One region of the Streptomyces sp. Root1310 genome, then DNA from elsewhere that is predicted to be linked to it. Evidence: riboswitches for the same ligand, from Rfam matches in the RefSeq annotation. Region 1 holds a riboswitch; each other region holds the start of a gene.

What was found. A riboswitch is a leader RNA that binds a small molecule or an ion and turns the genes downstream of it on or off. The one in region 1 is predicted to bind cyclic di-AMP.
Positions count from the first base shown of each region.
Region 2: another riboswitch for cyclic di-AMP. It lies ahead of ASD48_RS33830 (M23 family metallopeptidase); the one in region 1 lies ahead of ASD48_RS27160 (LysM peptidoglycan-binding domain-containing M23 family metallopeptidase).
Region 3: another riboswitch for cyclic di-AMP. It lies ahead of ASD48_RS18865 (transglycosylase SLT domain-containing protein); the one in region 1 lies ahead of ASD48_RS27160 (LysM peptidoglycan-binding domain-containing M23 family metallopeptidase).

Region 1 covers NZ_LMEQ01000023.1:687,221-696,825, reverse strand. The annotation lists gene ASD48_RS27180 (XRE family transcriptional regulator) at 1-87, shown strand, start outside; gene ASD48_RS27175 (DUF6126 family protein) at 84-206, shown strand; gene ASD48_RS27170 (tyrosine-protein phosphatase) at 314-1,111, opposite strand; gene ASD48_RS27165 (alpha-galactosidase) at 1,332-3,407, shown strand; cyclic di-AMP (ydaO/yuaA leader) riboswitch at 3,677-3,871, shown strand; gene ASD48_RS27160 (LysM peptidoglycan-binding domain-containing M23 family metallopeptidase) at 3,876-4,847, shown strand; gene ASD48_RS27155 (hypothetical protein) at 5,108-7,003, shown strand; gene ASD48_RS27150 (DUF6250 domain-containing protein) at 7,018-7,737, shown strand; gene ASD48_RS27145 (SGNH/GDSL hydrolase family protein) at 7,864-8,649, shown strand; gene ASD48_RS27140 (SIMPL domain-containing protein) at 8,848-9,605, shown strand, end outside.
Region 2 covers NZ_LMEQ01000032.1:121,167-130,771, reverse strand. The annotation lists gene ASD48_RS33835 (GntR family transcriptional regulator) at 1-223, opposite strand, end outside; gene ASD48_RS33830 (M23 family metallopeptidase) at 412-1,155, opposite strand; cyclic di-AMP (ydaO/yuaA leader) riboswitch at 1,170-1,338, opposite strand; gene ASD48_RS33825 (pitrilysin family protein) at 1,558-2,946, opposite strand; gene ASD48_RS33820 (pitrilysin family protein) at 2,943-4,292, opposite strand; partial or broken gene ASD48_RS33815 (DNA topoisomerase IV subunit A) at 4,563-7,031, shown strand; gene ASD48_RS33810 (CobW family GTP-binding protein) at 7,142-8,224, opposite strand; gene ASD48_RS33805 (DUF6082 family protein) at 8,549-9,106, shown strand; gene ASD48_RS42775 (hypothetical protein) at 9,372-9,605, shown strand, end outside.
Region 3 covers NZ_LMEQ01000012.1:164,863-174,467, reverse strand. The annotation lists gene ASD48_RS43430 (tetratricopeptide repeat protein) at 1-19, opposite strand, end outside; gene ASD48_RS18900 (hypothetical protein) at 235-738, shown strand; gene ASD48_RS18895 (amidase) at 759-1,985, shown strand; gene ASD48_RS18890 (NAD(P)H-dependent oxidoreductase) at 2,130-2,717, shown strand; gene ASD48_RS18885 (ABC transporter permease) at 2,735-3,709, opposite strand; gene ASD48_RS18880 (ABC transporter ATP-binding protein) at 3,696-4,760, opposite strand; gene ASD48_RS18875 (DUF2092 domain-containing protein) at 4,889-6,169, opposite strand; gene ASD48_RS18870 (polyprenyl synthetase family protein) at 6,396-7,406, opposite strand; cyclic di-AMP (ydaO/yuaA leader) riboswitch at 8,050-8,276, shown strand; gene ASD48_RS18865 (transglycosylase SLT domain-containing protein) at 8,280-8,753, shown strand; gene ASD48_RS18860 (HAD family hydrolase) at 8,938-9,605, opposite strand, start outside.

The DNA.
Region 1 (9,605 bases):
CTGCTCTTCGTCCACACCCTGTTGCAGAGTCCCACGGCCACGCTGTGCCTGGGCCCGACCCCTTCGCACATCGGAGAGACACCATGAAGGACATCGAGGAGAAGTTCCCCCGCACCCTCTGGATCCGGCTGATCATCTACATCGCGGTCGGGCACGTCTTCGCGGCGTTCCTCTGGCTGCTGTTCGAGGTGGGGGCCAACCAGTAGCGCCCCCGGGAGCCCGTGCGCCCTCCGGGGCACGGACCCGGACGCGACCTCGGACGCGACCTCGGACGTGACATCGGACGCGATCTCGGACGACAGCGGACGCGGTGTCAGTCGAGCAGCCGGGTCCGCAGCCGCTCACGGGTCTCGGGGGAGAGGCCGAGACCCTCCTCCAGATAGGTGTCGACGCCGCCCCAGGTCTCCTCGATGGTCTCCAGGGCCGCCGCGAGGTATTCCGCGCGCGCGTCGAAGAGGGGGCTGAGCAGCTCCATGACCTCGGGGGAGTAGGCCGCGGACGAGGTGGCGCTGCGGCGCACCCGGTAGCGGCGGTGCTTGGCGTTGGACTCCAGGTAGTCGGCGAGGATCGCCTCGCGCTCCACACCCAGGGCGAGCAGTGTCACCGCGATGGACAGGCCCGCGCGGTCCTTGCCCGCCGCGCAGTGCATCAGAGCGGGGACGCTGTCCTCGGCGAGCGAGTGCAGCACCCGCGCGTGCTCGGCCGTCCGCTCCTTGATGATCGAGCGGTAGGAGGCGATCATCCGGCCGGCGGCCTTGCCGTCGCCGAGGATCCCGCGCAGCTGGTCGATCTCGCCGTCGCGGACCATCTTCCAGAACTCGGAGCCGTCCGCCGGGTCGGACAGGGGCAGGTTCACATTGCGTACGCCCGGGAGCTCGACGTCCGGGCCCTCCAGCTTCTGGTCCGCGGCGTTGCGGAAGTCGAAGATCGTGTGCAGGCCCAGGCCGGAGAGGAACGCGGCGTCCTCGTCGGTCGCGTGCGCGAGATGGCCGCTGCGGAACAGCACGCCGTGCCGCACCCTCCGGCCGTCGACGGTCGGCAGACCGCCCACGTCCCGGAAGTTGCGCACACCGGCCAGCTCGGGCTCGGTCGACGGGATCTGCTGCGTCACGGGGGCCTCCCTGTCGGTCTCCGCCGGCGCGGCTCGTGGTGGCCGACGGGACGCTTCCCCGACGATACGACATGGGTTCCCCGGGCAACGGGTTGTCCACAGGGCGGTACTCCGGACGTCCGCCCAGGTGAAGAGTTGTCCACGGAAAGTTGCCCGGCAGGCCGACCGCATTCGATGATGTTGGTGCTTGATCGCACCTGTTCGAATTAGTGGGGGTTTGATGCCCGAGATCGCCGACAACGGCCGTACCTGGCTCCTTTCGGGGCCGACGAGCAGCTATGCCCTCCACCTCACCGAGGCCGACGAGCTGGTCCACCTGCACTGGGGCCCGGGCATCGCGCTCGCGGACGCCGAGGCGCTCGCCGCCCTCCCGCCGTCGGAGCGGGGGGCGTCCTTCGAGTCCCCGCTCGACGGCCGGGAGGAGTACCCGGTCGAGGGCGGCCCCCGCTTCGTCCGGCCCGCCCTGTCGGTGCGCACCGACAGGCGGCGCGGCACCGAGTGGTCCTACGAGGGCTTCGAGGCCGACGCCGACGGGCTGCGGCTGCGGCTGCGGGACGCCGGGCTGGCCGTCACCCTGCACTACCGGATGCGCGGCGACGTCGTCGAGCGCTGGACGACCCTGCGCAACGACGGTGAGCGGGCGCTGGAGCTGCTGCGCGCCGACTCGGCCACCTGGACCCTGCCCGAGCGCGACGACTGGCGGCTGTCGCAGCTGCACGGCCGCTGGGCCGCCGAGTCCCGGCTCACCCGGTCCCCTCTCACCTACGGCGAGCAGGTCATCGGCAGCCGGCGCGGCCACACCGGGCACCAGCACCTGCCCTGGGTCGCCCTGGACACCGACGCGACCGAGGAGCGCGGCGAGGTCTACGGCTGTGCCCTCGGCTGGTCGGGCACCTGGCGGATCGCCGTCGCCCAACTTCCGGACGCGCGCGTGCAGATCACCGGGGGCGCCGGATACGACGACTCGGGGCTGCTGCGGCTGGCCGCGGGGGAGTCCTTCACCACGCCCGTCTTCGCCGGCCTGTGGAGCGACGCCGGCTTCGGCGGAGCGAGCCGCGCCTGGCACGCCTACCAGCGCGCGTACGTCGTCCCGGACGCCGGACGGGACCGGCCGGTGCTGTTCAACTCCTGGGAGGCCACCTACTTCGACATCTCCGAGGAGCAGCAGGGCGCACTCGCCCGGCGGGCCGCCGCGATCGGCGTGGAGCTCTTCGTCGTCGACGACGGCTGGTTCGGGGCGCGCACCGGCGACCACGCCGGGCTCGGCGACTGGCAGCCCAACCCCGACCGCTTCCCGAACGGGCTGAAGCCCCTCGCCGACCAGGTGCACGACCTCGGTATGCAGTTCGGCATCTGGGTCGAGCCCGAGATGGTCAACCCGGACAGCGAGCTGTACCGGGCGCACCCCGACTGGGTGCAGTTCCAATCCGGACGAAAGCGGACGGAGTTCCGCAATCAGCTCGTGCTGAACCTCGCGCGCGAGGACGTCCAGGAGTACCTCTGGCAACAGCTCCACGCGCTCCTGTCCAGCGCGCCCGTCGACTATGTGAAGTGGGACTTCAACCGCTGCTTCACCGACGCCGGCTGGCCGGACGACCCCTACCCGCAGCGCCTCTGGGTCGACCACGTACGGGCCCTGTACGCGCTCCTGGACCGGCTGCGGGAGGCCCACCCCGGGGTCGCCTTCGAGTCCTGCTCCGGCGGCGGCGGGCGCATCGACCTCGGGATCATGAGCCGCACCGACCAGGTGTGGACCTCCGACAACACCGATCCGCTCGACCGGCTCGACATCCAGCACGGCTTCAGTCAGATCCACCCGGCCCGGGTGATGGCGGCATGGGTCACCGACAGTCCCAACGCCCAGCTCAACGGCAGGGTCAGCTCGCTGCGCTTCCGGTTCGTCAGCGCCATGGCCGGCGTGCTCGGCGTCGGCGGTGACCTCTCCGAGTGGGGCGAGGAGGAGCTCGCCGAGGCGCGTCGATGGGTGGACCTCTACAAGGAGATCCGGCCGCTCGTCCAGCAGGGCGACCTCTACCGGCTGCGGCCCCCGGCGGGCGGCCTGAGCGCCGTCCAGTACGTGCGCGGTGACGAGAGTGTCGTCCTCGCCTGGCTCCAGGCGCAGCGGTTCGGCGAACCCGTCCCGGCGCTGCGGCTGCGCGGACTCGACCCGACGGCATCGTACGAATGCCGTGAAACGGGCGAAGTTCACCGAGGGGCGGTATTGGTCCATCACGGACTGCGCACCGGACTCCGGGGGGACCTTGATGCGACAGTTATCCGACTGCGTCGCATCTGAGGTTTCTGTCCGAATTGAAGCCTTAATTCCAACTCGCTCTGGAATAAAGGAACCTGGAGAGCTGTCACGTGAGGAGCGTCATATCCGTGACCGTACGTCGCCCGTCATGTTCACGTAATTCGTAGGCGTTTCCAGGGTGCTTGGCGATAAAGGGACCCCTTGTCTCACGCAGTGTGACCGGGGATTCCCACAGGGGATCAAGAGATGGGCGTGAGCGGCACAACCTCTGCTTGTCCCTGTGCGTCCCGGTCGCTTACGTTCCACACCAATCCGGACGGACGCCGAATCCTGCCACCGCCCGGAGCCCGCACACTCACCCGTATCTGGCAGGAGCGGGGGACCCACAGGTACAACCGCCTGTTCCGGTCTCCGGAAGAGGCTTTGGGGTAAAGCCGCGCCTCGGCGCGGCCGGGCATCTCCAGTCCGCACCCGACAGCTCACCTCGCAGGCGCCGGAGAGGAATTCGCCATGCCCGCGAAGGGTAAGCACCGCCGTCCGAAGACCCAGCGCTTCACTCGTTCCATCGCCGTCGCCGGAACGGGCGGCGCCGCGCTCGCCCTTCCGCTCATAGGTGCCGCCGGCGCTCACGCGGCCCCCGCCCAGTCCGTCGCGCAGTCGGCTTCCCAGGCCGTTCCGGAAAAGGCCGTGCAGTCCGTGCCGGTGGCGCAGAAGACGGCCACCGCCACGACGGCCAAGTCCTACACCGTGCGGTCCGGCGACTATCTGTCGAAGATCGCCGACGAGCAGAACGTCAGCGGTGGCTGGCAGAAGCTGTACCAGGACAACCGTCGGGCCGTGGGCAGCGACCCGTCGCTGATCCACCCGGGACTGAAGCTCTCGATCGGCAAGAAGGCCGCGAGCACCGGTTCGTCGTCCGGCTCGTCGTCCGGTTCCTCCTCGTCCTCCCCGTCGAAGTCGAAGGCGTCCGGAACCAAGTCGTCGTCCTCTTCCTCCCCTTCCTCTTCTTCGTCCGGTTCGTCCTCCTCGAAGGCGGTCACCCAGGCCGCCGAGAGCGGCACCGGCACCTCCAGCGGGTACACGCTGCCGGTGGCGGGCGCCACCGTCGGCACCGCTTACCACACGGCCGGCAGCATGTGGTCCAGCGGCTACCACACCGGCACCGACTTCGTCGTCCCGACCGGTACCTCCCTCAAGGCCGTGGGCGCGGGCACCGTCGTCTCCGCGGGCTGGGGCGGCGCGTACGGCAACCAGGTCGTCATCAGGCTCGCCGACGGCTACTACGCCCAGTACGCCCACCTGTCCCAGCTCTCCGTCTCGGCCGGCCAGACCGTGACCGCGGGCCAGCAGCTCGGCCTCTCCGGTGCCACCGGCAACGTGACCGGCCCGCACCTGCACTTCGAGATCCGCACCACGCCGGACTACGGCTCCGACGTGGACCCGATCGCCTACCTCCGCTCGCACGGCGTCTCGATCGGCTGACCCCGCCGACTCCGACGACCTCCCGCCTGACACGCGGCCGAAGGCCGGACCCCGATCCCCGGGTCCGGCCTTCGGCTTGTCCGGGAACGGCACGGCACGGCACGGTCGGCCGGGCGGGCGGTGTCGGACTTTGCGCGTTCATGATCGTTTCATTGCGTTCTTGTGGCAGCCCTTCTTGCCCCGTCGACAGGCGGGTCAGAGTGGGGACACAGTGATCTCCGTCAGCGAGCAAGCGCTTTCTATCGCTCTTCGGAGGTCCTGTGTCCGGCGTCGACCGACGCATCGTCATCAAGGGCGCCGCCGCCGCGGCCGCCGTCACCGCCGTCAGCCTGCTGGCCGGACTCGTCTCCGCGCCCGCCGGGCACGCAGCCGGGATCCCGCGCCGGATCGTCGAGAACCTCGACCGCGGCCTGGTCGCCACTCCGTCCGGCGAGGGGACCTTCCTCAGCTGGCGGCTGCTCGGCACCGAATACGCGCGCTACGGCGACACCCTCGCCTTCAACGTCTACAAGAACGGCCGCCGCCTCAACCGGGAGCCGGTGCGGAAATCGACGACCTATCAGGACAGCACCCGGGGGACGGGGACCTATACCGTCCGCGCCGTCGTGGCCGGGCACGAGCAGCGGCCGAGTCCGGCGGCGCTGCGCTTCACCGACGGCTACGCCGAGATCCCGCTGGCCGACGCCGACGGGTACACCGTCCAGCACGCCTGGCCGGGCGACCTCGACGGCGACGGACGCTACGAGCTCGTCGTCAGCCGGCTGTCGGGGACCCGTGACAGGCCCGACCTGCTGGAGGCCTACACGCTCACCGGTGAGCGCCTGTGGCGGGTCGACCTCGGCCCCGGCTCCTACACCCAGGTCGGCGGGAACGGCGCCAACGACCCGGCGCCCGCCGCGATCAGCGGTTCCACCGCGATCGGCGGCTATCGCAACGACGACAACGTCACCGTCTACGACCTCGACGCCGACGGCCGCGCCGAGGTGCTGGCGCACACCGCCGCCGGGACCACCTTCGCCGACGGGGCACAGGTCACCGCCGCCTCGCCCGCGAACCAGTTCGTGTCGGTGATCGACGGCGCGACCGGCACCGAGCGGACCCGGCAGCCCGTCCCCGACGACTTCACGGCCGACGGCCCGTCCGGCGGCCACTTCGGCGTCGCCTACCTCGACGGCGTGCATCCCAGCCTGGTCACCAAGCTGGTCACCCGCGTCGGAGCCAAGCGCGGCTCGTTCCGGGTCCTCTTCCAGACCTGGGACTTCAACGGCACTGATCTCGAACGCCGTTGGAAGTACGTCGTGGACCCGACGACCGGCGCTACCAGCTTCCACCAGATCCGGACCGTCGACGTCGACGGGGACGGCAGGGACGAGATCGCCGACGGCAACTACGTGGTGAACAGCGACGGCACGCTGCGCTACGTCGTCGACGGCGCCATCCACGGCGACCGCTTCGACATCGCGGACCTCGACCCCGACCGGCCCGGCCTGGAGGGCTTCGCCATCCAGCAGTCCGAGCTGGGCATCGTCTCCGCCTTCCCCTGGTACTACTACGACGCCGCCACCGGCGAGCGGCTGGTCACCGGCTCGCACCCGACGAGCCCGGTGAGCGACGCGGACCTCGACACCGGCCGCGGGAACGCCGCGGACATCGATCCCGGCCACCGGGGCTACGAGTACTGGACGTCCACCGCCGACGTGACCCGGCCCGGCGCGGGCGTGTTCAACGTCCAGGACGGCAAGGTCTCCACCACCACCCCGAGCGTCAACTTCCGTATCTGGTGGGACGGTGACAAGGCGTCAGAGCTGCTCGACTTCACCCGCGTCGAGAAGTGGGACCCGGCGACGGAGAGCAGCGCGACGGTCTTCGACCCGGCCGGCGTCGTCTCCGGCGCCCGCAACGCCACCCCGTTCTACGGCGATCTCGTCGGCGACTGGCGCGAGGAGATCCTCGCGGAGACCGCCGACCACACCGCCCTGCGCCTCTACACCAGCACCGTGCCGACCGGCACCCGCGTCTACACGCCCGCCCAGAACCCCGCGTACCGCCTCGGCTGGACCGTCCGCGGCTACCTCCAGTCCACGTACACCGACTACTACCTCGGCACCGAGACCCGCCGGGTCCCCGAACCGCACCTCACCACCCCCGCCCGCTGAAGGAGCCGACCATCATGACGACCACCCGCAGGGCGTTCGGAGCCCTCGCCGCCGGCGCGGCGCTGGCCGCCCTCGCCCCGGCGACGAGCGCGAGCGCCGCGACCGCCCGACCGCCCCGCCACCGCCGCCTGATCGCCCACGACGACTTCCGGCACGGCCTGCGCCAGTGGGCCGTCGAACTGGAGAAGGGCGGGACGGTCACCGCCTCCCGCGGGACCCTGGAGGTCGACGTGCCCGCCGGGGCCACCATCTGGTTCAAGCGGCCGCTCGAAGGGCCCTACGTCCTCGAGTACACCGCCACGCCCGTCTCCGCGGGCGGGGTCAACGACCGCGTCTCCGACCTCAACAACTTCTGGAACGCCGTCGACGTCCGCTCCCCGGAGAATCTCTTCGCCACCCCGCGCGGCGGCGCGCTCGCCGAGTACGACTACCTGAAGACGTACTACGTCGGCTACGGCGCCAACACCAACACCACGACCCGGCTGCGCCGCTATGTCGGCGAGGCCGGGGTGCGTCCGCTGCTCTACGACTACACCGAGCCGCTGCTCGTCGCGAACGAGCCGAACCACGTCCGTATCGTCTCCGACGGTTCGGTCGTCCGCTGGTGGAACAACGGCCGGCTCGTCTTCGACCACACCGACCCGGAGCCCTACACGGGCGGGCACTTCGCCTTCCGCACCACCTGGAGCCATTTCCGGATCAACGACTTCCGGGCGTGGTCCCTTATTCCCTGATTGGCGAAGTCTTTAAGGGTGTCCTATCTCACCGCCCGTCAACCCCTTCCTACGATCGCGTAGGTCACATTCGAAGGTGAATGATGAACTGCTGTGGCAGACGATTCGAAGTGTGACGACAGATCAGTGATCGGGTCGTACGTGGCGGTGGGGGACAGCTTCACCGAGGGCGTCGGCGACCCAGGCCCCGACGGGGCGTTCGTCGGCTGGGCGGACCGCTTCGCGGTGCTCCTCGCCGACCGGCGCCCCGAGGGCGACTTCAACTACACCAACCTCGCGGTCCGCGGAAAGCTGCTCGACCAGATCATGGAGGACCAGCTCCCCAGGGCGGTGGAACTCGCCCCGGACCTGGTCTCCTTCTGCGCGGGCGGCAACGACATCCTCCGTCCCGGTACCGACCCGGACGAGGTCGCCGAGCGGTTCGAACGCGCGATCTCGGCCCTGACCGCCGTGGCCGGCACGGTCATGGTGACCACCGGCTTCGACACCCGTGGCGTCCCCGTGCTCAAGCATCTGCGCGGCAAGATCGCCACCTACAACGGCCACGTCCGTGCCGTGGCCGACCGCTACGGCTGCCCGGTCCTCGACCTGTGGTCCCTGAAGTCCGTTCAGGACCGCAGGGCCTGGGACGGCGACCGGCTCCACCTCTCCCCGGAGGGGCACACGCGCGTGGCGCTGCGCGCCGGCCAGGTGCTCGGCGTCGAGGTACCGGCCGACCCGGAGCAGCCCTGGCCGCTGCTCCCGCCGCGCGGCACCCTGGACGTACGGCGCGACGACGTCCACTGGGCGCGCGAGTACCTGGTGCCGTGGATCGGACGACGGCTGCGCGGGGAGTCCTCCGGCGACCACGTGATCGCCAAGGGCACCCTGTCGCCGGACGACATCAGGATGCGGATAGCGGCCGTGGCCTGACCGCCGACCGGGTGGGCGCGGCCGGCCGCGGAGGACGCACGGCCGGCCGCTCCCGCGCCGCTCCACCAGTGAGGTGATCGCACGGGAGTGGTGCCCGGGCGGTGCCGGGTGCGGGTGCTGGGATGACCGCACCCGCACCCGCACCCGGCACCGCCCGCCCACGCCGGCACCGCCGACACCTCCAAGGACCGGTCCCGTATGCCTCTTCGCCGTACGCCCGTCGCCGTGGCCCTCGCCTCCCTGCTCGCCCTGGGCGTCCCCGCCCTCACCGCGCCCGCGGCCGCCGCGCTGCCCGCCCACCCCGCTCCGGCGGCCCGTCCGTTCGCACCGGACAGCCCCGCCTCCGTCACGGTGACCGGCGAGGGCAGCGCGAGCGCACCGCCCGACCTCGCGGTCGTCGGCGCCGGTGTCGAGGCCTCCGCCAAGACCTCGCAGTCCGCGCTGGACGCGCAGAACAAGGCGGCCGCCGCGCTGCTGGCCGCCGTCCGCGCCCAGGGCGTCGCCGACCGGGACATCCGTACGGAGAGCATCTCCCTCGACGCGGTCTACGACCACACGGGCGGCACCGCCCGCCTGACGGGCTACCAGGCCACGCAGTCCTTCTCCGTGAAGGTGCGCGAGGTGAGGAAGGTCGGCGCGGTCGTGCAGGCGGTCACCGACGCCGCGGGTGACGCCGGGCGGATCGCCTTCGTGGCGTTCGACGTCTCCGACCCCGCCCCGCTGCGGGCCGCCGCGCGCGAGGCCGCCCACGCCGACGCCCACGCCAAGGCCGAGCAGTACGCCCGCCTCAGCGGCCGCCGCCTGGGCCGGCTCGTCTCGCTCAGCGAGGACGCGTCCAGCTCCCCGCGCCCGGCGCCGTCGGCCGCGGACACCCCTGGTGCCGGCCTCGGCGGTGTGGCCGTCGCGCCCGGCGAGATCCGCGCCACGGCGACGGTGACGGCGGTGTACGAACTGGA
Region 2 (9,605 bases), on a different contig from region 1:
CGGCCTCCTGCTCGGTCGGCTCGGCGACGCACGCGCCCGCGTGCCGCCGTGTGACGACGAAGCCCTCCGCCTCCAGCGTGCGCAGCGCCTCTCGGACGGGGACGCGGGAAACGCCGTAGCGGCGGGCGAGGAGTTCCTCGGTGAGGCGGCTGCCGCGCTCGTAGACACCCGCGACGATGTCGTCCCGAATGGCCGTGCACACCGAGTGCGCCGGAATACGCATGACGGACCTCCGCCTTAATCCCCGTGAAACGTCGACGATTGACGTGTGTTCCGTGACTCTATTGCAATGAGCGGGGATTTCCGATGGCGGGCCGGAATCCAGGGATATTTTTTGGACAGCAGTGCCTCGAAAACGGCGAAAGCCCCGGCCGGGAGGGCCGGGGCAAGACGATCTGTCGCCGTGGGTCGTCAGACGTTCACGCCGTGGTTGCGGAGGTAGGCGACCGGGTCGATGTCCGAGCCGTACTCCGCGGTGGTGCGGGCCTCGAAGTGCAGATGCGCGCCGGTGACGTTGCCGGTGGCGCCGGACAGGGCGATCCGCTGGCCCGGGGTGACCTGCTGGCCCACCGACACCTCGATGGACGACAGGTGACCGTACTGGGTGTACGTCCCGTCGTTCATCTTGATGACGATCTGGTTGCCGTACGCCCCGCCCCAGCCGGCCTCGACGACGGTGCCCATGCCGACCGCGTGCACGGTGGTGCCGCTCGCCGCGTGGAAGTCGATGCCGGTGTGGCTGCCGGAGGACCACAGGGAGCTGCTGGCCTGGTAGCTGGTCGACACGTAGGAGCCGGTGATCGGCGAGACGAAGGTGTTGAGGCGCTTGCGCTCGGCCTCGCGGGCCGCACGCACGCGTGCCTCGCGCTCCTCCACGGCCTTCTTGGCGGCGGCCTGCCGGGCGGCCTCCTCGAAGGCCGCGTGCTTCTGCACGGCGACCTGGTCGTCGACCTGCTCCGCGACGGCCTCGGAGGCGGTGACGACGGGGATCAGCCCGGTCTGCTCGGGGCTGGGCTCGGCGGCGAGGGCCGGGGAGGCGGCGACGGTGGCCATCACGCCGGTGGTGGTGAGCGCCGCGACGCCCGCCGCGCGAGCGGTGGTCCGCTGCATCCGGCCGGGACGACGATGCTTGCCGGGCGCGCAGGTGAACGCCATGAAGTCGGGTGTGTCCTTTCCTTCCCTCTCGCCTACCGGGTTAGCTGACGGGTTCGGAGCAGGAAGGTCTCCTACGGACCCCCTCGCGTTCACGCGCGGGCGTCCGATTCACCCCAGGGACTTCACAAGTGGGTCCCCGGCTCCCCTGGCTCGCGCCGTACGGGGACTCGGCGATGACTGTCCGGTGCCGCGGCTGCGGCGCACTGCCTGACGAACAGTCCGGATGAAGCTAAGCGGCGCGGGTTTCAATCCTCAAACGGATCCCGGTTTTTGTAGCGCATCCCACAGGGCAGACGGGCAACCTCCGCATCAATTCGGACATACGGAGGCCCTGGTGACGCTCGGTCGACCAGGGCCCCCACACGCGCGTGCCGCCGCCTACTCCGCGGACACGGCCTTTGCCTACTCCGCGGGCACGACCTTCACTTCGCCGATGCCGAGGGCCTCGACCGGCTCCTTGATCTGGGCCGCGTCACCGACGAGGACGGTCACCAGGCGGTCCACCGGGAAGGCGTTCACGGCCGCCGCGGTGGCCTCCACCGTGCCGGTCGCGGCGAGCTGCTGGTACAGCGTGGCCTGGAAGTCGTCGGGCAGGTGCTGCTCGACCTGGTCCGCCAGCGTTCCGGCGACGGCCGCCGCGGTCTCGAACTTCAGCGGCGCCACACCGACCAGGTTCTGCACGGCGACGTCACGCTCGGCGTCGGTCAGCCCCTCGGCGGCGAGGGTGCGCAGCACCTTCCACAGGTCGTCCAGAGCGGGACCGGTGTTCGGGGTGTCGACGGAGCCGCTGATGGCGAGCATCGCGGCGCCCGAGCCGTCCGGGGCGGACCGCAGGACCTGCCCGAACGCGCGGACACCGTAGGTGTAGCCCTTCTCCTCGCGCAGGACGCGGTCCAGGCGGGAGGTGAGGGTGCCACCGAGGCAGTACGTGCCGAGCACCTGAGCGGGCCACACACGGTCGTGCCGGTCGGCGCCGATCCGGCCGATCAGCAGCTGCGTCTGGACGGCGCCGGGACGGTCCACGATGACGACCCGGCCGGCGTCGTCGGCGGTCACCGGCGGCACGGGCCGCGGCTGGGCCGAGGAGCCCGTCCAGGCGCCCAGGGTGTCGCCGAGGAGCGCCTCCAGGTCGACACCGGTGAGGTCGCCGACGACCACGGCGGTGGCCGTGGCGGGACGCACGTGCTTCTCGTGGAAGGCGCGTACGGCGGCGGAGTCGATCTTCTCGACCGTCTCCACGGTGCCCTGGCGCGGCCGCGACATCCGCGCGGTGGCCGGGAAGAGCTCCTTGGAGAGCTCCTTGGCGGCGCGCCGGGAGGGATTGGCCAGCTCGTGCGGGATCTCGTCCAGGCGGTTGCGGACGAGGCGCTCGACCTCGCTGTCGGCGAACGCGGGGGCCCTGAGGGCGTCGGCGATCAGACCGAGGCCCTTGGGCAGGCGCGAGGCCGGCACTTCGAGGCTCAGCCGGACACCGGGGTGGTCCGCGTGCGCGTCCAGAGTGGCGCCGCAGCGCTCCAGTTCGGCGGCGAACTCCTCGGCGGAGTGCTTGTCGGTGCCCTCGGAGAAGGCCCTCGCCATGATCGTGGCGACGCCGTCGAGGCCGGCCGGCTCGGCGTCCAGGGGCGCGTCGAGGAGGATCTCGACGGCGACGACCTGCTGGCCGGGACGGTGGCAGTGCAGCACGGTCAGGCCGTTGGCGAGAGCGGTGCGCTCGGGCGCCGGGAACGCCCACGGCTTGGCCTCGCCCGCCCGGGGCTGGGGGTGGAAGTCCATCGTGGCGAGCTCGGTCACCGGGCCGCCTCCTCGTTCTCGTCCTGGTCGGCGGGGGCTTCGGCGGCGGTCGGCTCGTAGACGAGCACCGCGCGGTTGTCGGGGCGCAGGCGGGCCTTGGCGACCTCCTGCACCTCCTCGGACGTCACGTCCAGCACGCGCTGCACGGCGGTCAGGGCGAGCTGCGGGTCGCCGAACAGGACGGCGTACCGGCACAGTTCGTCGGCGCGGCCGGCGACGGTGCCGAGCCGGTCGAGCCACTCGCGCTCCAACTGCGCCTGGGCCCGCTCCATTTCCTCGGCCGTGGGCCCCTCCTCGGCGAACCGGGCGAGCTCCTCGTCGATGGCGGCCTCGATGACGGGCACCTCGACGTCTCCGGACGTCTTGACGTCCAGCCAGCCCAGGGAGGGCGCTCCGGCGAGCCGCAGCAGGCCGAAGCCGGCCGCGACGGCCGTACGGTCCCGGCGCACCAGCCGGTTGTACAGCCGGGAGGACTCACCGCCGCCGAGGACGGTGAGCGCCAGGTCCACGGCGTCGCACGCGCGCGTGCCGTCCTCGGGCAGCCGGTAGGCGGCCATCAGCGCGCGGGCCGGCACCTCCTCCTCGACGATCTCGCGCAGCTGCTCGCCGATGACGTCGGGCAGCCCGCCGTCACGGGGCGCGGGCTTGCCGTCGTGTCCGGGGATGGAGCCGAAGTACTTCTCGACCCAGGCGAGCGTCTGCTCCGGGTCGATGTCACCGACCACGGAAAGGACCGCGTTGTTGGGCGCGTAGTACGTCCGGAAGAACGCGCGCGCGTCCTCAAGGGTCGCCGCGTCCAGGTCGGCCATCGAGCCGATCGGCGTGTGGTGGTACGGGTGGCCTTCCGGGTAGGCCAGAGCGGTCAGCTTCTCGAAGGCCGTGCCGTAGGGGACGTTGTCGTAGCGCTGACGGCGCTCGTTCTTGACGACGTCGCGCTGGTTCTCCATCGACTCGTCGTCCAGCGCGGTGAGCAGCGAGCCCATGCGGTCGGCCTCCAGCCAGAGGGCGAGCTCCAGCTGGTGGGTGGGCATGGTCTCGAAGTAGTTCGTGCGCTCGAAGCTGGTGGTGCCGTTGAGCGAGCCGCCGGCCCCCTGGACCAGCTCGAAGTGTCCGTTGCCCTTGACCTGGCCGGAGCCCTGGAACATCAGGTGCTCGAAAAGGTGAGCAAGGCCCGTACGTCCCTTGACTTCGTGGCGTGAACCGACGTCGTACCAGAGGCACACCGCCGCCACGGGGGTCAGGTGGTCCTCCGAGAGCACCACGCGCAGGCCGTTGGCCAGGCGGTGCTCGGTCGCTGTCAGGCCCCCGGAGCCTGCCTGGGCTGTGGCCGTGTGACCCATGGGCATGTACGTCCCTTCCGATCGCGGACGCGGTCGTCGAAACCGCGGTTTTCCTGCCGGTCCTGCCACTGTATGCAAGCGTGCCGACGGTCCGCGAAGTTCCCGGACGACATACGCCGAGAGCGAGATCGCGTAGCCTGCGGGCAGCCGTGGAGGAGATGCCTCTGCGTTCGGGCCGGACGGCCGACGCCGGGTCCTCGCCCGTGCTGTCAGTGCCACGGTCCACAATGGTCCGCGTCAGATCCCGTATCACGCCCCAGCAAGGAGCCGGCAGCGATGGCCCGCCGCAGCACGAAGACCCCGCCGCCCGACGAGTCGTTCGAGGAGCGGATCCTCGACATCGACGTCGTCGACGAGATGCAGGGCTCCTTCCTCGAGTACGCGTACTCGGTCATCTACTCCCGCGCCCTGCCGGACGCCCGTGACGGCCTCAAGCCGGTGCACCGGCGCATCGTCTACCAGATGAACGAGATGGGCCTGCGGCCCGAGCGCGGCTATGTGAAGTGCGCGCGCGTGGTCGGCGAGGTCATGGGCAAGCTGCACCCGCACGGCGACGCGTCGATCTACGACGCCCTGGTGCGGATGGCCCAGCCCTTCTCCATGCGGGTGCCGCTGATCGACGGCCACGGCAACTTCGGCTCGCTGGGCAACGACGACCCGCCGGCCGCCATGCGGTACACCGAGTGCCGCCAGGCCCAGGCGACGAGCCTGATGACGGAGTCGATCGACGAGGACACGGTCGACTTCTCGCCCAACTACGACGGCCAGGAGCAGGAGCCGGTGGCGCTGCCCGCCGCCTTCCCGAACCTGCTGGTCAACGGCGCGTCCGGGATCGCGGTCGGCATGGCCACCAACATGCCGCCCCACAACCTGGGCGAGGTCATCGCGGCCGCCCGCCATCTGATCCGCTATCCCGGCGCGGATCTGGACGCCCTGATGAAGTACGTTCCGGGTCCCGACCTGCCCACCGGCGGCCGGATCGTCGGCCTCTCCGGCATCCGGGACGCCTACGAGAACGGCCGCGGCACGTTCAAGATCCGCGCGACGGTGTCGGTGGAGACCGTCACGGCCCGCCGCAAGGGCCTGGTCATCACCGAGCTGCCCTTCACCGTCGGGCCCGAGAAGGTCATCGCCAAGATCAAGGACCTGGTCGGCTCGAAGAAGATCCAGGGCATCGCCGACGTCAAGGACCTCACCGACCGCGCGCACGGTCTGCGCCTGGTCATCGAGATCAAGAACGGCTTCGTGCCGGAGGCGGTCCTGGAGCAGCTGTACAAGCTGACGCCGATGGAGGAGTCCTTCGGCATCAACAACGTGGCGCTGGTCGACGGCCAGCCGCTCACGCTGGGCCTCAAGGAGCTCCTGGAGGTCTACCTCGACCACCGCTTCACCGTGGTGCGCCGCCGCAGCGAGTTCCGCCGCAGCAAGCGACGTGACCGGCTGCACCTGGTGGAGGGCCTGCTGACGGCGCTCGTCGACATCGACGAGGTCATCCGGCTGATCCGCTCCAGTGACAACAGCGCGGAGGCGAAGCAGCGCCTCATGGAGCGCTTCTCGCTGTCGGAGATCCAGACCCAGTACATCCTGGACACCCCGCTGCGCCGGCTCACCAAGTACGACCGCATCGAGCTGGAGGCGGAGAAGGAGAAGCTCAACGAGGAGATCGCCGAGCTGACCCGAATCCTGGACTCGGACGCGGAGCTGCGCAAGCTGGTCTCTGCCGAACTGGCCTCGGTGGCGAAGAAGTTCGGCACCGAGCGCCGTACGGTCCTGCTGGAGTCGTCGGGTACCACGGCCGCCGCCGTGCCCCTCCAGGTCGCGGACGACCCGTGCCGTGTCCTGCTGTCCTCCACGGGTCTGCTGGCCCGCACGGCGAACGGCGAGCCCTTCACGGAAAACGCCGAGGACGCCGAGGACGGGGGCGGCAAGCGCACCAAGCACGACGTGATCGTCTCGGCGGTGTCGGCCACCGCGCGCGGGGAGATCGGCGCCGTGACCTCCTCGGGCCGCCTGCTGCGGATCAACGTCGTCGACCTGCCGCAGCTCCCGGACACGGCCTCCGCGCCGAACCTCTCGGGCGGTGCCCCGCTGGCGGAGTTCGTCTCCCTGGAGGGCGACGAGACGGTGATCTGTCTGACCACACTCGACGAGTCGTCCCCCGGCCTGGCCATCGGCACGGAACAGGGCGTCGTCAAGCGGGTCGTGCCCGACTACCCGACCAACAAGGACGAGCTGGAGGTCATCACCCTCCGGGACGGCGACCGGATCGTCGGGGCCGTCGAACTGCGGACCGGCGAGGAGGATCTGGTCTTCATCGCCGACGACGCCCAGCTGCTGCGCTATCAGGCCTCGCAGGTGCGGCCGCAGGGCCGTGCGGCGGGCGGTATGGCGGGCATCAAGCTCACCGAGGGCGCGAAGGTCATCTCGTTCACGGCCGTGGACCCCGCGGTGGACGCGGTGGTCTTCACGATCGCGGGCTCGCGCGGCACCCTGGACGACTCCGTCCAGACGACCGCCAAGCTCACCCCGTTCGACCAGTACCCGCGCAAGGGCCGTGCCACGGGCGGTGTGCGCTGCCAGCGGTTCCTGAAGGGCGAGGACTGCCTGTCGCTGGCCTGGGCGGGTCCCGTCCCCGCCAAGGCGGCGCAGAAGAACGGCCTGCCGGCCGAGCTGCCGGAGATGGACCCGCGCCGTGACGGCTCGGGCGTGTCCCTGACGAAGACGGTCTCGGTGGTGGCCGGGCCGTATCGCAAGGCGGAGGATCGCCCGCGCACCGGATGCACTCGGGTGATCCGACAACGCGGCGGGGTGCCGTGCCGGGCGTCGCGCGCCCGGCGGGAATTGCCAGACGCGCCCTAGGCCTCGGGCCCGGCCTCCTGGAAGGCCTCGTCGTCGGGGGCTCGTACGTACCGCAGGACGCCCCACATGCCGTGCTCGTCGGCGTGTGGGGCGTCGTCCTTGCACGCCTCGAGTTCCTTGCCGAGCGTGGCGGCGTCGATGCCGGAGCCGATGAGGACGAGCTGGGTCAGGCGGGCGGCGCCCGCGCGGGCGTCCGCGGCCGGCCAGGGCTCCGGGTAGAAGCGGAGAAAGCGCCCGACGGCGTGCACGGCGTACCGGTTGGCCGGGTCGTGCGGGCCGAAGTCGACATACCCCTTGATGCGGTACAGCCCCTCGAGCCTGCTGTCGAGGAACTCCATCAACCTGCGGGGGCCGAGGGGAACTTCGGAGGTGAAGGAGAGGCTGTCGTAGGAGCTGTGGAGGTGGTCGGCGTGATCGTCCCCGGAGTGGTCGTGCAGGTCGTCGAAGGAGAGCTGCCCGACCCGCTCCTCGCCCGGCCGGCAGTCGAAGAGGAACTCGGGGTCGACCCGGCCGTAGGTGGCGGGGACGACGGCGGCCCGGTCGGTGAGGGAGCGGACGAGTCCGAGGACCCGGTCGGCGTCGGGCGCGCGGTCGAGTTTGTTCACCACGACGAGGTCGGCGAGGGCGAGGTGCCGGTCGATCCCGGGATGCTTCGCCCTGGTCTCGTCGAACTCGGCGGCGTCGACGACTTCGACGAGCCCGCCGTAGACGATGCCGGGATGCTCACTGGCCAGCACCATCCGCACGAGTTCCTGGGGTTCGGCGAGACCGCTGGCCTCGATGACGATGACATCGATGCCGGCCGCCGGCCCGGCGAGCCGTTCGAGGTAGACGTCCAGTTCACTGGCGTCGACGGCGCAGCACAGGCAGCCGTTGCCGAGGGAGACGGTCGAGTCGCCGAGCGCACCGGCCACGGCCATGGCGTCGATCTCGATGGCGCCGAAGTCGTTCACGATCGCCCCGATGCGGCTCCCGCCGCTGCGGTGCAGGAGATGGTTGAGCAGGGTCGTCTTGCCGGAACCGAGGAATCCGGCGAGTACGACGACCGGGATCTGCTGCGGACTGCGGCTCTGCGACACGTGCGACCTTTCCGAAACCTACGCGTGCACCGGCGCGCGGCCCCGGCGCGCGTACGAGGAGTGAATGCCGCCCCAGGATACGAGCCGTGGGAATCACCGCGAAGTGAACGATTGTTAGCAGCATCCGCGGGGCAGACCCTGGGCAAGGCACCCTGGCGTGCGACCCTCGCTTCCCTCCGTGCGCCTCCCCTCCGCCTCCCCCGCCGATCAGAGCCGCTCGGCACTCTGGGAGACGGCAAGCGCCGCCCACCGCTCGCCGGTCCCCGTCATGTCCACCCGCACCCCGACGACCGGCGCACGGCCGCCCGATCGGGGGTTTTTGACATGGCCACACAGAGGTTTGGGGTACGCGGACTCGGTGCAGTCGCCGCGGCTGCCGCCGGCATGGCCGCGGGCGCCCTCGTCACCATGGCGGCACAACGCCATGCGCTGGAGACCCTGCGGGTACGGCTGGAACACCTGGAACGGACCGCCCACTCCCAGCAGCACACCAATCTGGCCAACCAGCAGCGCCTGCACTGGGAATTGCTGAGCAAAGCCATCGACGACCCCGAACTGGCGGAAGTGCTGGACCTCTTCGAGGCGCCCGTTTCCACCAAGCAGCGGCGCCAGTACCTCTACGCCAACGCTCTCTACACGAACGCGCTGTTTTATTACCGGATAGGCAACATCTCCCGCGAGGAGTTCTTCGGGTACATTCGAGGCATTCTCCAGAACCCTGTGGTACGGGAGTACTGGTACGCCACAAGACACCAGCGGGCGACCATTGCCGACGGTTCGGACGAAGCGGAACTCGGCCGAATGGTGGACGAACTCCTGACGCAACTCGAGGAGTCGGACGCCGACGAATGGTGGGTGGTGGGGGAGCCGCCGAGCCCGTGAACTCCCCCCGGCCGTCGGCGCACTCCGGCAGCCGAGGGCTCACGCTCCGGGGCTCGCACCCCCTCGCGCGGAATCACACCCTCGGCCCATTACGAAAAGGTCAAGTCGGCAGTTAGGTGAGGCGTCAGGGAGTTGACTCGCGCTTGATCGCGTAGAGGACCCCACCAGATCGTCGCCTACGCCGCCGGATGACGAGCGACCCCACAGGGCCCGTCTTGCACCGCGCAGTCGTCGTGCGCAAACCAACGGACCCAAGGAAGCAACAGTGAGTCAGATCATCCGTCGGATCGGTGCATCTCCGCGCGCTCGCGGAAGCGTGAGCGGAGCCAATTGCCCCGATATTTTCGAACTTGCCGATGGTAATTTCGCCGTTATCGGCACGGATGCCACGGATTCACTGGACCCGGATCTCCCCTCCGATGCCTCACGCGGTGACCACGAGAGAATTGTCGTCATCACCCGCGAGACCCTGATTCGCGCGAAGGCCGATATTCCGGAC
Region 3 (9,605 bases), on a different contig from region 1:
CGCGGCTGAGTCGAGACATCGGTTCCTCACTCGGATGCGTCGTCACGATCCGGTCGTCCAGGCACGTGTACGTGGACACGTACTGTTGAGTCTCTCCGAGCGCTCCCGGTCCACGCGTCACCGCGACGTCACAGCCTCGTTCCAGGAACCCACGCCCCGCTCCCGGGGCAGCTCCGGGACCACCTTGATCAGGGGCGCCCCGGGGGACGGCGACGACTGGGAGGAACACGGGTCATGGGGACGACGGACGGGCAGCGGGGGCCGGAGATCTGGATCCGCGGGCCGGTGGCCGCACCGGATCCGGTGCCGATGCCGTACGCCTCCACCGCCGCGCCCCGGCGCTTCTCCTGGGTCTGCACGCACGGCGGGGCCGGCGGCTCCACGCTCGCCGCGGTCTACGGCGGCCACGACTGCGGACGCGCCTGGCCCGGCGCCGGGGATCCCCCGTCCGTGTTACTGGTCGCCCGCACCCACGCGGCCGGGCTGGACTCCGTCCTGCGGACCCTGGAGGTCTTCCGGCGCGGCGAGGCTCCGCGAGGGCTCGACCTGGACGCGGTGGTGCTCGTCGCGGACGCGCCGGGCCGGCTGCCCCGGCCGCTCGTCCAGCGGGTGAAGGTGATCGAATCGGTCGTCGACGTGTACCGCGTCCCGTGGGTGCCGAACTGGCGCCTCGGCGAACTCGGCGGGCCGCCGCCACGCGAGACGCAGCCGCTGTCCCGGCTCACCGGGGCACACTGACCAGCCGAGGGAGGACGGGAGTGGGGTCCGTTCCCCCGGCGTGGCCGCCGGCCGTGGAGATCGCCGCGGCCGTGCGGGCGGGGCGGCTGTCCGCCGTGGACGCCACCGGCGAGGCGCTCGCGAGGATCGCGCGGACCGACCGTTCGCTGTGCGCCTTCGCCGAGGTGTGGGAGGAGCGGGCGCGGGCGTGGGCGCGTGAGGTCGACGCCCGGGTCGCCGCAGGACGGCGGCTGCCGCTGGCCGGGGTGCCGATCGGCGTGAAGGGGCGTCACGGGCTGCGTGCGGCGTGCCCGCTGGTCGCCGCCGGATGCGTGCCGGTGGGGGCCACGGCCGTGCCGGGACCCGGCACCCCCTGGCAGACCTGGGGCCTCGGCACACACGGCCGGACCGTCAACCCCTGGCGCGCCGACCGCACGCCCGGCGGCTCCTCGGCCGGGTCCGCGGCGGCGGTGGCCGCCGGCCTGGTCCCACTGGCGACCGGCAGCGACGGCGCGGGCTCGGTGCGGATCCCGGCCGCCTGGTGCGGCGTGACCGGCCTGAAGACCACGAACCGCCGTCCGCCGCCCGGGGACGGACCGGTATCGGCCCCCCGGGACCGTACGGGACTGGCGGCGCCCGGCGTACTCGTCCACCACGCGGCGGACGCCGAGGCGTACTGGCAGGTCATGGCACCGGGAGCGGGGGCGGGCCCCGCCCCCTTCCCGGGCCGGGTCCCGGCGGTCGCCGTCTTCTCCGCCGACCTAGGCTTCGCCGATCCCGACCCGGAGCCGCTCGCCCTGGCCCGTGCCGCCGCAGGACGCCTCGCCGGGGCGGGTGCCGTACGGCTGCTGCCGTCCTCCGACGCGCCCCTACGGCTGACGGACCCCGCGTCGGCCTGGCTCGCGCTGCGCACCCCGGGCTCGGACCTCCGCGCGGCCGAACGCGTCCGGAACGCCAACGACCGTCTGCTGGCCGACCTCTTCTCCCGCGTCGACCTGCTGCTGACCCCGACGACACCGAACGCCGCGCACGGTCACGAGGGCCCGGGTGACCGGTACTCGACCGCGCTCACCTGGGCGTTCAACCTGAGCGGGCATCCGGCGATCAGCATCCCGGCGGGGGTCGGCGCGGACGGCTGCCCCGTCGGGCTGCAGCTGGTCGCGGCCCACGGCGGGGAGACAACCCTCCTGGCCGTCGCCCGCGCCGCCCACACCGCCCGCGCCGCCCGCGCCGCCCACACCTCGTCGTGCCACCAGGCCTGGCCGTAGCCCTCACCCTCCGCCTCCGCTTTCGCCCTCGCCTCCGTCTCCGTCTCCGTCGCCGGTGCATGAGGGCGAACAACAGAATACTTGCGCGCACATATAATGCAGGTGCAGACTATCTTCGTACGCCGACTACCTGGGGGATGGATCATGACCCGTCGCAGTTTCCTGTTCGTGCTGGGCAGCAGCCGTCCGGACGGCAACACCGAGTTGCTGGCCCGCGCGGCGGCCGAGCAGTTGCCCTCCGATGTCGAGCAGACGTGGATCAGCCTGGTCCGGCACCCGCTGCCCGACTTCGAGGACCAGCGGCACGACAGCGACCGCGTCCGCCCCACCGAGGGCAACACGGCGCTGCTGCTCGACGCCACGCTCGCCGCGACGGACATCGTGATCGCGTCCCCGCTGTACTGGTACTCGGTCTCCGGCCAGACCAAGCGTTACCTGGACCACTGGTCGGGCTGGCTGCGCACCCCCGGCCTCGACTTCAAGGCGACGCTCGCCGGGCGCACCCTCTGGGGTGTCACCGTGCTCGCCGACGACCAGCCCGTGGTCGCCGATCCGCTCGTCGGGACGCTCAACAACTCGGCCGCTTACATGGGGATGTCCTTCGGCGGGGTGCTGCTCGGCAACGGCAGCAAGCCCGGCGACGTCCTCGGGGACACGGATGCGCTGACCCGCGCGAAGACGTTCTTCTCGGGAGAGACGCCGGCGGCGCGCTTCCTCTGGGAAACCCGCTGAGACCTGCGCCCTGACGCCTACGCCGTGACGTCCCTCGTCGTGAAGCGCGCCCAGGCCGCCGAGCCGAAGACGGCCGCGTACAGGGCCTGGAGGCCGAGGTTCTTCTCCAGGTCGTCCCAGTAGACCGGCTCGCGCATCAGGTCGGCGAAGGACAGCCAGTGGTGCGAGAAGAAGTACGGCTGCACGGCGTGCAGTTGGGGGATCTGGTCGAGGATCTGGACCGTGATCAGCAGGCCCACCGTCGTCGCCATCGCCGCGATGCCGCTGCTGGTGAGGGTGGAGACGAACAGTCCGAGCGCCGCCATGCCGGTCAGGGAGGCGGCGACCACCAGGGCGATCAGCAGCGCCCGCAACAGCCCGTCGCCGAATCCGATCCGGGTGCCGGAGATGGTCGTCAGATCGCCCAGCGGGAAGAGCAGCGCCCCGACCGTCAGCGCCGAGACCGCGACCACCAGCGTGGCCACCAGGCAGAAGATCATGACGGTCGCGTACTTGGCGAGCAGCAGGCGGGTGCGTCCGGCCGGGGCGACCAGCAGATAGCGGAGCGTGCCCGCGTTCGCCTCGCCCGCGATCGAGTCGCCCGCGATGACACCGATCGCCATCGGCAGGAAGAACGGCAGGGTCACGGCGAGCGCGGTGAAGACCAGGAACAGCCCGTTGTTGGTCACCTGTGAGATGAAGGCCGGACCCTCGCCACCGCCCCCTCCCCCGCCGCCGCGTCCGCCGGACGAGCCGTCGCTCGTCTCGATCTTCACGGCGATCCCGACCAGCACCGGCACGGCCGCCAGCACGCCCAGCAGCGCGAGGGTGCGCCAGCGCCGGAAGGTGGTCAGCAGTTCGCTGCGGAGCAGCCCGAAGGTCCAGGTCCAGTGCGCCGTCCGCACCGACGTCGAGCCCGGCGTCGGTGCCGGTCCCGGTGACGGCGGCGATGCCGTCGGCGATGCCGTTTCCGGCGTCCGGTTCCGGTCGTCCACCGTGTCAGCCCGCGACATCGAATCCCTCCCCCGTGAGAGCCACGAACGCGTCCTCCAGGGAGGCCCGCTCGACGGCGAAGCCGCGGACGCGGACGCCCGCCGACACCAGCGCGGCGTTCAGATCGGCCGGATCCCGGTCCGGGGGCGGGGCCTCGGCACTCACCCGGTCCTCGCCGAGGACGACATCGTCCGCCCCCTGCTCCTTCAGCACCCGGGCCGCGTCCGCCGGGTCCGGCGTCGTCACGACCAGTCGGCCGCGTGTTCCCGCGGCGAGATCGGCCACCGGGCCCTGGACGAGCAGCCGGCCCTGGGCCATCACCGCCGCGTGCGTGCACACCTGCTCGATCTCGTCGAGCAGGTGTGAGGAGAGGAAGACGGTCGTGCCCTCCGCGGCCAGTTCCCGGATCAGCGAGCGGATCTCCCGCATGCCCTGCGGGTCCAGGCCGTTGGTCGGCTCGTCGAGGACGAGCAGCCGACGGGGCTGGAGCAGGGCGGCGGCGAGGCCCAGACGCTGCTTCATCCCGAGGGAGTACGCCTTCGCCTTCTTGCCGGCGGCGGCCGTCAGACCCACCCGCTCCAGGCTCGCCGACACCCGCGCACGCCGGGTGCGCGGATCGGCGGTCGGGTCGGCGGCGTCGTAGCGGAGCAGGTTGTCGCGGCCGGAGAGGAAGCCGTAGAGAGCGGGACCCTCGATGAGGGTCCCGACGTGGGGCAGTACGGCCCGCGCGGCCCGCGGCATGGGTTGCCCCAGGACGCGGGCCGAGCCGGCCGTGGGCTCGATGAGCCCCATCAGCATGCGGATGGTGGTGGTCTTGCCGGAGCCGTTGGGGCCGAGGAAGCCGAAGACGCTGCCCGCCGGGACGGTCAGGTCGAGGCCGTCCACGGCGAGCTGCCCGCCGCGGTAGCGCTTGGTGAGGCCGCGGGTGCGGATGACGGCGTCGTCGTCCGCAGGCACCTGTACGGACTTCGGCGCTGACTCCGGCAAGGTGCCGGGCGCCGACTCCGCCAAGGTGCCCGGCACGGACTCCGGCTCGGGCTCCCGCACGGACTCCGGCGCTGACTCCCCCATCGGCTTCCTTCCCGGCCTCCCGGCCTCCGGGTGTCCGGAGGCCGGCCGCTGCTCTACGTCACCCGCGCCGCCACTTCGTCACTGCATCACTTCACCGCTCGGCGGTCCCGCATGCTTGGCCGCTCGGCCTACTTCGCCGCGTTCGCCGCCTTCACCAGGGCGTCCTTGGTGACCGCGCCGACGTAGACCTTGCCGTCGTCCGTCATCAGGGCGTTGATCAGGCGGGTGGAGAAGACGGTGCCGGAGCCGAACTTGCCGGTCACCTTGTCGCCGAACGAGCCGAGGAAGCCGCCGAGGTCGCCACCGGCCTCCGTGCCCGAGGGCATTCCTTCGCCACCGGTGTCGAAGACGGCGACGGACGTCCAGCCCTCGCCGAGGACATTGAGGCCGTCGAGTCCGTCCGGGCCTTCGGCGCCTTCGGCGCCTTCGAGGCCTTCGAGGTCCTTCGCGAGGTCGTCGGACCTGCCCGGGTGCCCGGGGGCGCTCTCCCCGGCCTCGTCGCCCTCCGTGACCTTCGCGCCCTTAGGGGCGGTGAAGTCGAAGGTGGACGCGGCGGGCTTGGCGAAGCTGACCTGGGTGAAGCCCGCGTCCACGACGGCTGCGCCGCCGCTCGCCGGGGTCAGCGTGAACTTCAGCGGCAGACCCGTCTTCGCGTCCACGGCCACACTGATCGCGCCCACCGTGGAACCGGACTGCTTCGGCTTGACCAGCAGCTTGTAGGCGTCACGGCCGGCGACCTGGACGGTGCCGTCGACGGTCACGGAGGTCGTGTCGTCGACCGCCTTCAGGGCGTCGTCGGTGAGCTCCTTGGGCGTGGCGGGGACGGGGGTCTCCGCCTTGCCGGAGCCCTTGCCTGCGCCCTCGCCGGAGTTCTCGTCGGCGGTCGAGTGGTAGACCTCGTTGGAGGCGCTGTCGTACCCCCAGACGTCCTTGCCGTTGTGGATGACGCTGTACTCGGCGGCGTCCTCCAGCAGCGAGAGCTTCTGCCGGTCCGGGCCGTCGGCGGCGACGCGCAGGGTGTGCGTGCCGGAGGCGAGCTCGGTGAGCTTGGTGGACGGGTCGGCGGACGAACCGTCACCGCCCTGGGTGGCCCCCGAGAGGAGCCCGCTCTCCAGTCCGCCGAGGTCGGGCAGCCCGAGGTCGGTGCTGATCTTCACCGTCCCGGACAGCTGCTGCACGTCCGAAGCGGCGATCTTGTCGAGGAGCTGCTGTGCGGTGATCTTCGGCAGGTCGGGGTCGCCGGAGTCGGCGAGCGCCGGGACCAGCCCGATCGTCGCCGCCGCCACACCGATCACGGTGACCGGGACGATGTACCGTGCGGCCTTGCGCCGTCCGAGGCGCAGGTCGTCGGCTTCCGCGCCGGTCGACTCCCCGCCGGTCGTGGTGTCGTCGGATGCCTTCGGTGCCATGTGTGCCTTACCTCCGTCGTCGGCGGCGGCTGGTCATCTCGCGCCTGAACGTCCCCACCCCAAGCCGCCATTCTCACCCGAATCGGTGAGGAGTGGTGTTTTCCGTGGTTCCCATCTGACCAAATCGGCCATGGGGAAGCGTCAGCCCGAGGGCTCAACTCCACATACGCCTGCGGTATGACACGGAGGTGACGAGGCGGCATCCGACCCGTAGGGGTCCCCGGGGTCAGCCCGCCCGGTGGACCACCGCGTCGCAGAGTTCCATCAGCGCCGCCTTCGCGTCGCACTCCCGCAGCGGCGCCAACGCGGACCGCGCTTCCTTCGCGTACCGCACGGTGTCCCGGCGGGCTTGCTCCAGCGCCGGGTGGGCCCGGAGCGCCTGCAGTGCCTCGGTGTGCCGGGCGTCGTCGGTCAGGTCGGAGTCCAGCAGCTCGCACAGGGCGATGTCCTCGGGCAGCGACAGCCGCGCCGCCCGCTCCCGCAGCCTCAGCACGGGCAGCGTGGGAACGCCCTCGCGCAGGTCCGTCCCCGGCGTCTTGCCCGACTCGTGCGAGTCCGAGGCGATGTCCAGGACGTCGTCCGCCAGCTGGAAGGCGACGCCGAGCCGCTCGCCGTACTGCGTGAGCACGTCGACGACCGTCTCGTCGGCGCCGGACATCATCGCCCCGAAGCGGCAGGCCACGGCCACCAGCGAGCCCGTCTTGCCGCCGAGCACGTCGAGGTAGTGGTCGACCGGGTCCCGTCCGTCCGTGGGCCCCGCGGTCTCCAGGATCTGCCCGGTGACCAGCCGCTCGAACGCCTCGGCCTGCACCCGCACCGCCTCGGGCCCGAGGTCGGCCAGGATGTGGGAGGCGCGTGCGAAGAGGAAGTCACCCGTGAGGACGGCGACGGAGTTCCCCCAGCGGCTGTTCGCGCTGGACACACCGCGCCGCACGGCCGCCTCGTCCATCACGTCGTCGTGGTACAGCGTGGCCAGGTGGGTCAGCTCCACCACGACGGCCGAGGGCACCACACCCGGCGCGTACGGGTCCCCGAACTGCGACGCGAGCACCACGAGCAGCGGCCGGAACCGCTTCCCGCCCGCGCGTACGAGGTGCTGGGCGGCCTCCGTGATGAACGGGACCGCGCTCTTGGTGGCCTCGAGCAAGCCTTCCTCGACAGCCGCCAATCCGGCCTGGACATCGGCTTCCAGAGCCTGGTCCCGCACGCTCAGCCCGAACGGCCCGACGACGGTCACGAGGGGTCTCCTGTCTGCTGGTGTCTACTGGCGATTACGCGGTTTGTCGATAGGTCTCTGCCATCACTCAAGTCAGCGTATCCGGTCACGTTTCGATCACCGATAGCCCCCACGTCCCGCGGGCTCGAATGGACTCGCCCGGGAGGCCCCCGCAGGCCAGGCGGTATCGGATCACGCCCGATATGTTTTTGATCAGCTCATATGAGCGGACATGGAGAGAGTTACCGGGAACCCGGGATTCATGTCCCGGACCGGGTCTCCCGTCGGGCCGACGGTCCCGCGCGCCCCTCTCCCCACGTGACGACGATCACGCATTCTCCTCACCCTTCCCCCGCGACGCGTCGGGCGCGAGGGGAGGCGATCCCCCTCCGCCCCCTCCACCACTCATCGCCGGTGCTTTAACGATGAGTTGGGACTAATGCCCGATTCGCCACTCTTGTGCAAGCTGGTGAGTTGGCTCACTCCCCACGAAGATCCGGCTCAGGTCCCCCCTTCACCGATTCTCCGCACCCCTCAAGCAAGTTGAAGCTTTGCACCCACAAAGGATCAAGCACCCCATAGGCCACAGACCAAGGTCAATAGGGGTGATCTGTGAATCCGGTACTTGTTTCGGACATGTGCTCTCGCATACGTTCCCGGCCTGTCGGGCGGAACGCCGAATCCTGCCGCCGCCCGCACACCCATCGATAACGCTCGGCAGGAGCGGGGGAACCAGGTAAGTCGCCGAAACGGATTTCCGGATGTCTTGGACACACAAGACGTTTCGGGCAGGCCGTACGGCTTGGGGTAAAGCCGCGACCGTCAGGACGCGACCGGGCAGCTCCCGCCCGAACCCGACAGCTCACCTCGCAGGCGCCGGAGAGGAAATTCGACATGCCCGCTGCCGCTCAGCCGCGCCGCAACCGTTTCATCCGCACGATCGCCGTCGCCGCCACCGGCGCGGCCGTGCTCGCTCTCCCCGTCCTCGGGGCGACCACCGCCTCCGCGGCGACCCCGGCCGTCTCCACGGCCACCAGCCTCGGCTACGCCAACAACCTCGACGGCTGGATCCGCGCCTCCCTCCAGGTCATGGGGCAGCACGGCATCCCGGGGACGTACAACGGCATCTACCGCAACGTCATCCGCGAGTCCTCCGGCAACCCCTACGCCATCAACCTCTGGGACTCCAACGCGGCCGCGGGCATCCCGTCCAAGGGGCTGCTGCAGGTCATCGACCCGACCTTCCGCGCCTACCACGTCAACGGCACGTCGTGGGACTCGTACGACCCGGTCGCGAACATCACCGCCGCCTGCAACTACGCGGCCGCGCGTTACGGCTCGATCGACAACGTGTTCGGCGCGTACTGACCGTCCCGCCGGCCGGTCACCGGCTGGCGGCCGCCGGGGCCCGGGGCTCGGCGGCCGCCGGCCCGGTAGCCAGTAGCCGCCAGCCGGTAGTCGCCAGCCGACAGGCGTTGGCAGGCGACCGGTGGCCGGTAGAGGTCGCCCGTAGCCCGTAGCCGGTAGCCGGTAGCCGGTAGCCGGTAGCCGGTTACGGAAACATTTGTTCGAGGACGACGGCCACGCCGTCGTCCTCGTTCGATGTCGTCACCTCGTCGGCCACCGCCTTGAGCTCGGGATGGGCGTTGGCCATGGCGACCCCCCGGGCCGCCCAGTCGAACATCGGGATGTCGTTGGGCATGTCCCCGAAGGCGACGGTGTCCTCGGGCCGCAGCCCCAGGCGTTCGGCGGCCAGGGCCAGCCCCGTCGCCTTGGTGATCCCGCAGGGCTGGAGTTCGACCGTGCCCGGCCCCGACATGGTGACCGTGGCCAGCGAGCCGACCACCGAGCGGGCCGTCGACGCCAACTCGTCGTCGGACAGCGTGGGATGGCGCAGCAGCACCTTGCTGATCGGCTCGCACCACAGGTCGTCGCGCCGGCCGACACGCAGGGCGGGCAGCGTCGGGTGCGGCATCCGGTAGCCCGGCTCGATGAGCGTCAGTCCGTCGACACCGTCCTGGTCGACAGCCGCGTACAGCTGCCCGACCTCCGCCTCGATCTTGCCGAGCGCGGTCTCGGCCAGCTCCCGGTCCAGCGTGACCGACCACAGCAGACGGTCCGCGCCGGCGTCGTACAACTGCGCGCCCTGCCCGCACACCGCGAGCCCCCTGCTGTGCAGCCGGTCGAGCAGGGGGCGCACCCGGGGCGCGGGCCGTCCCG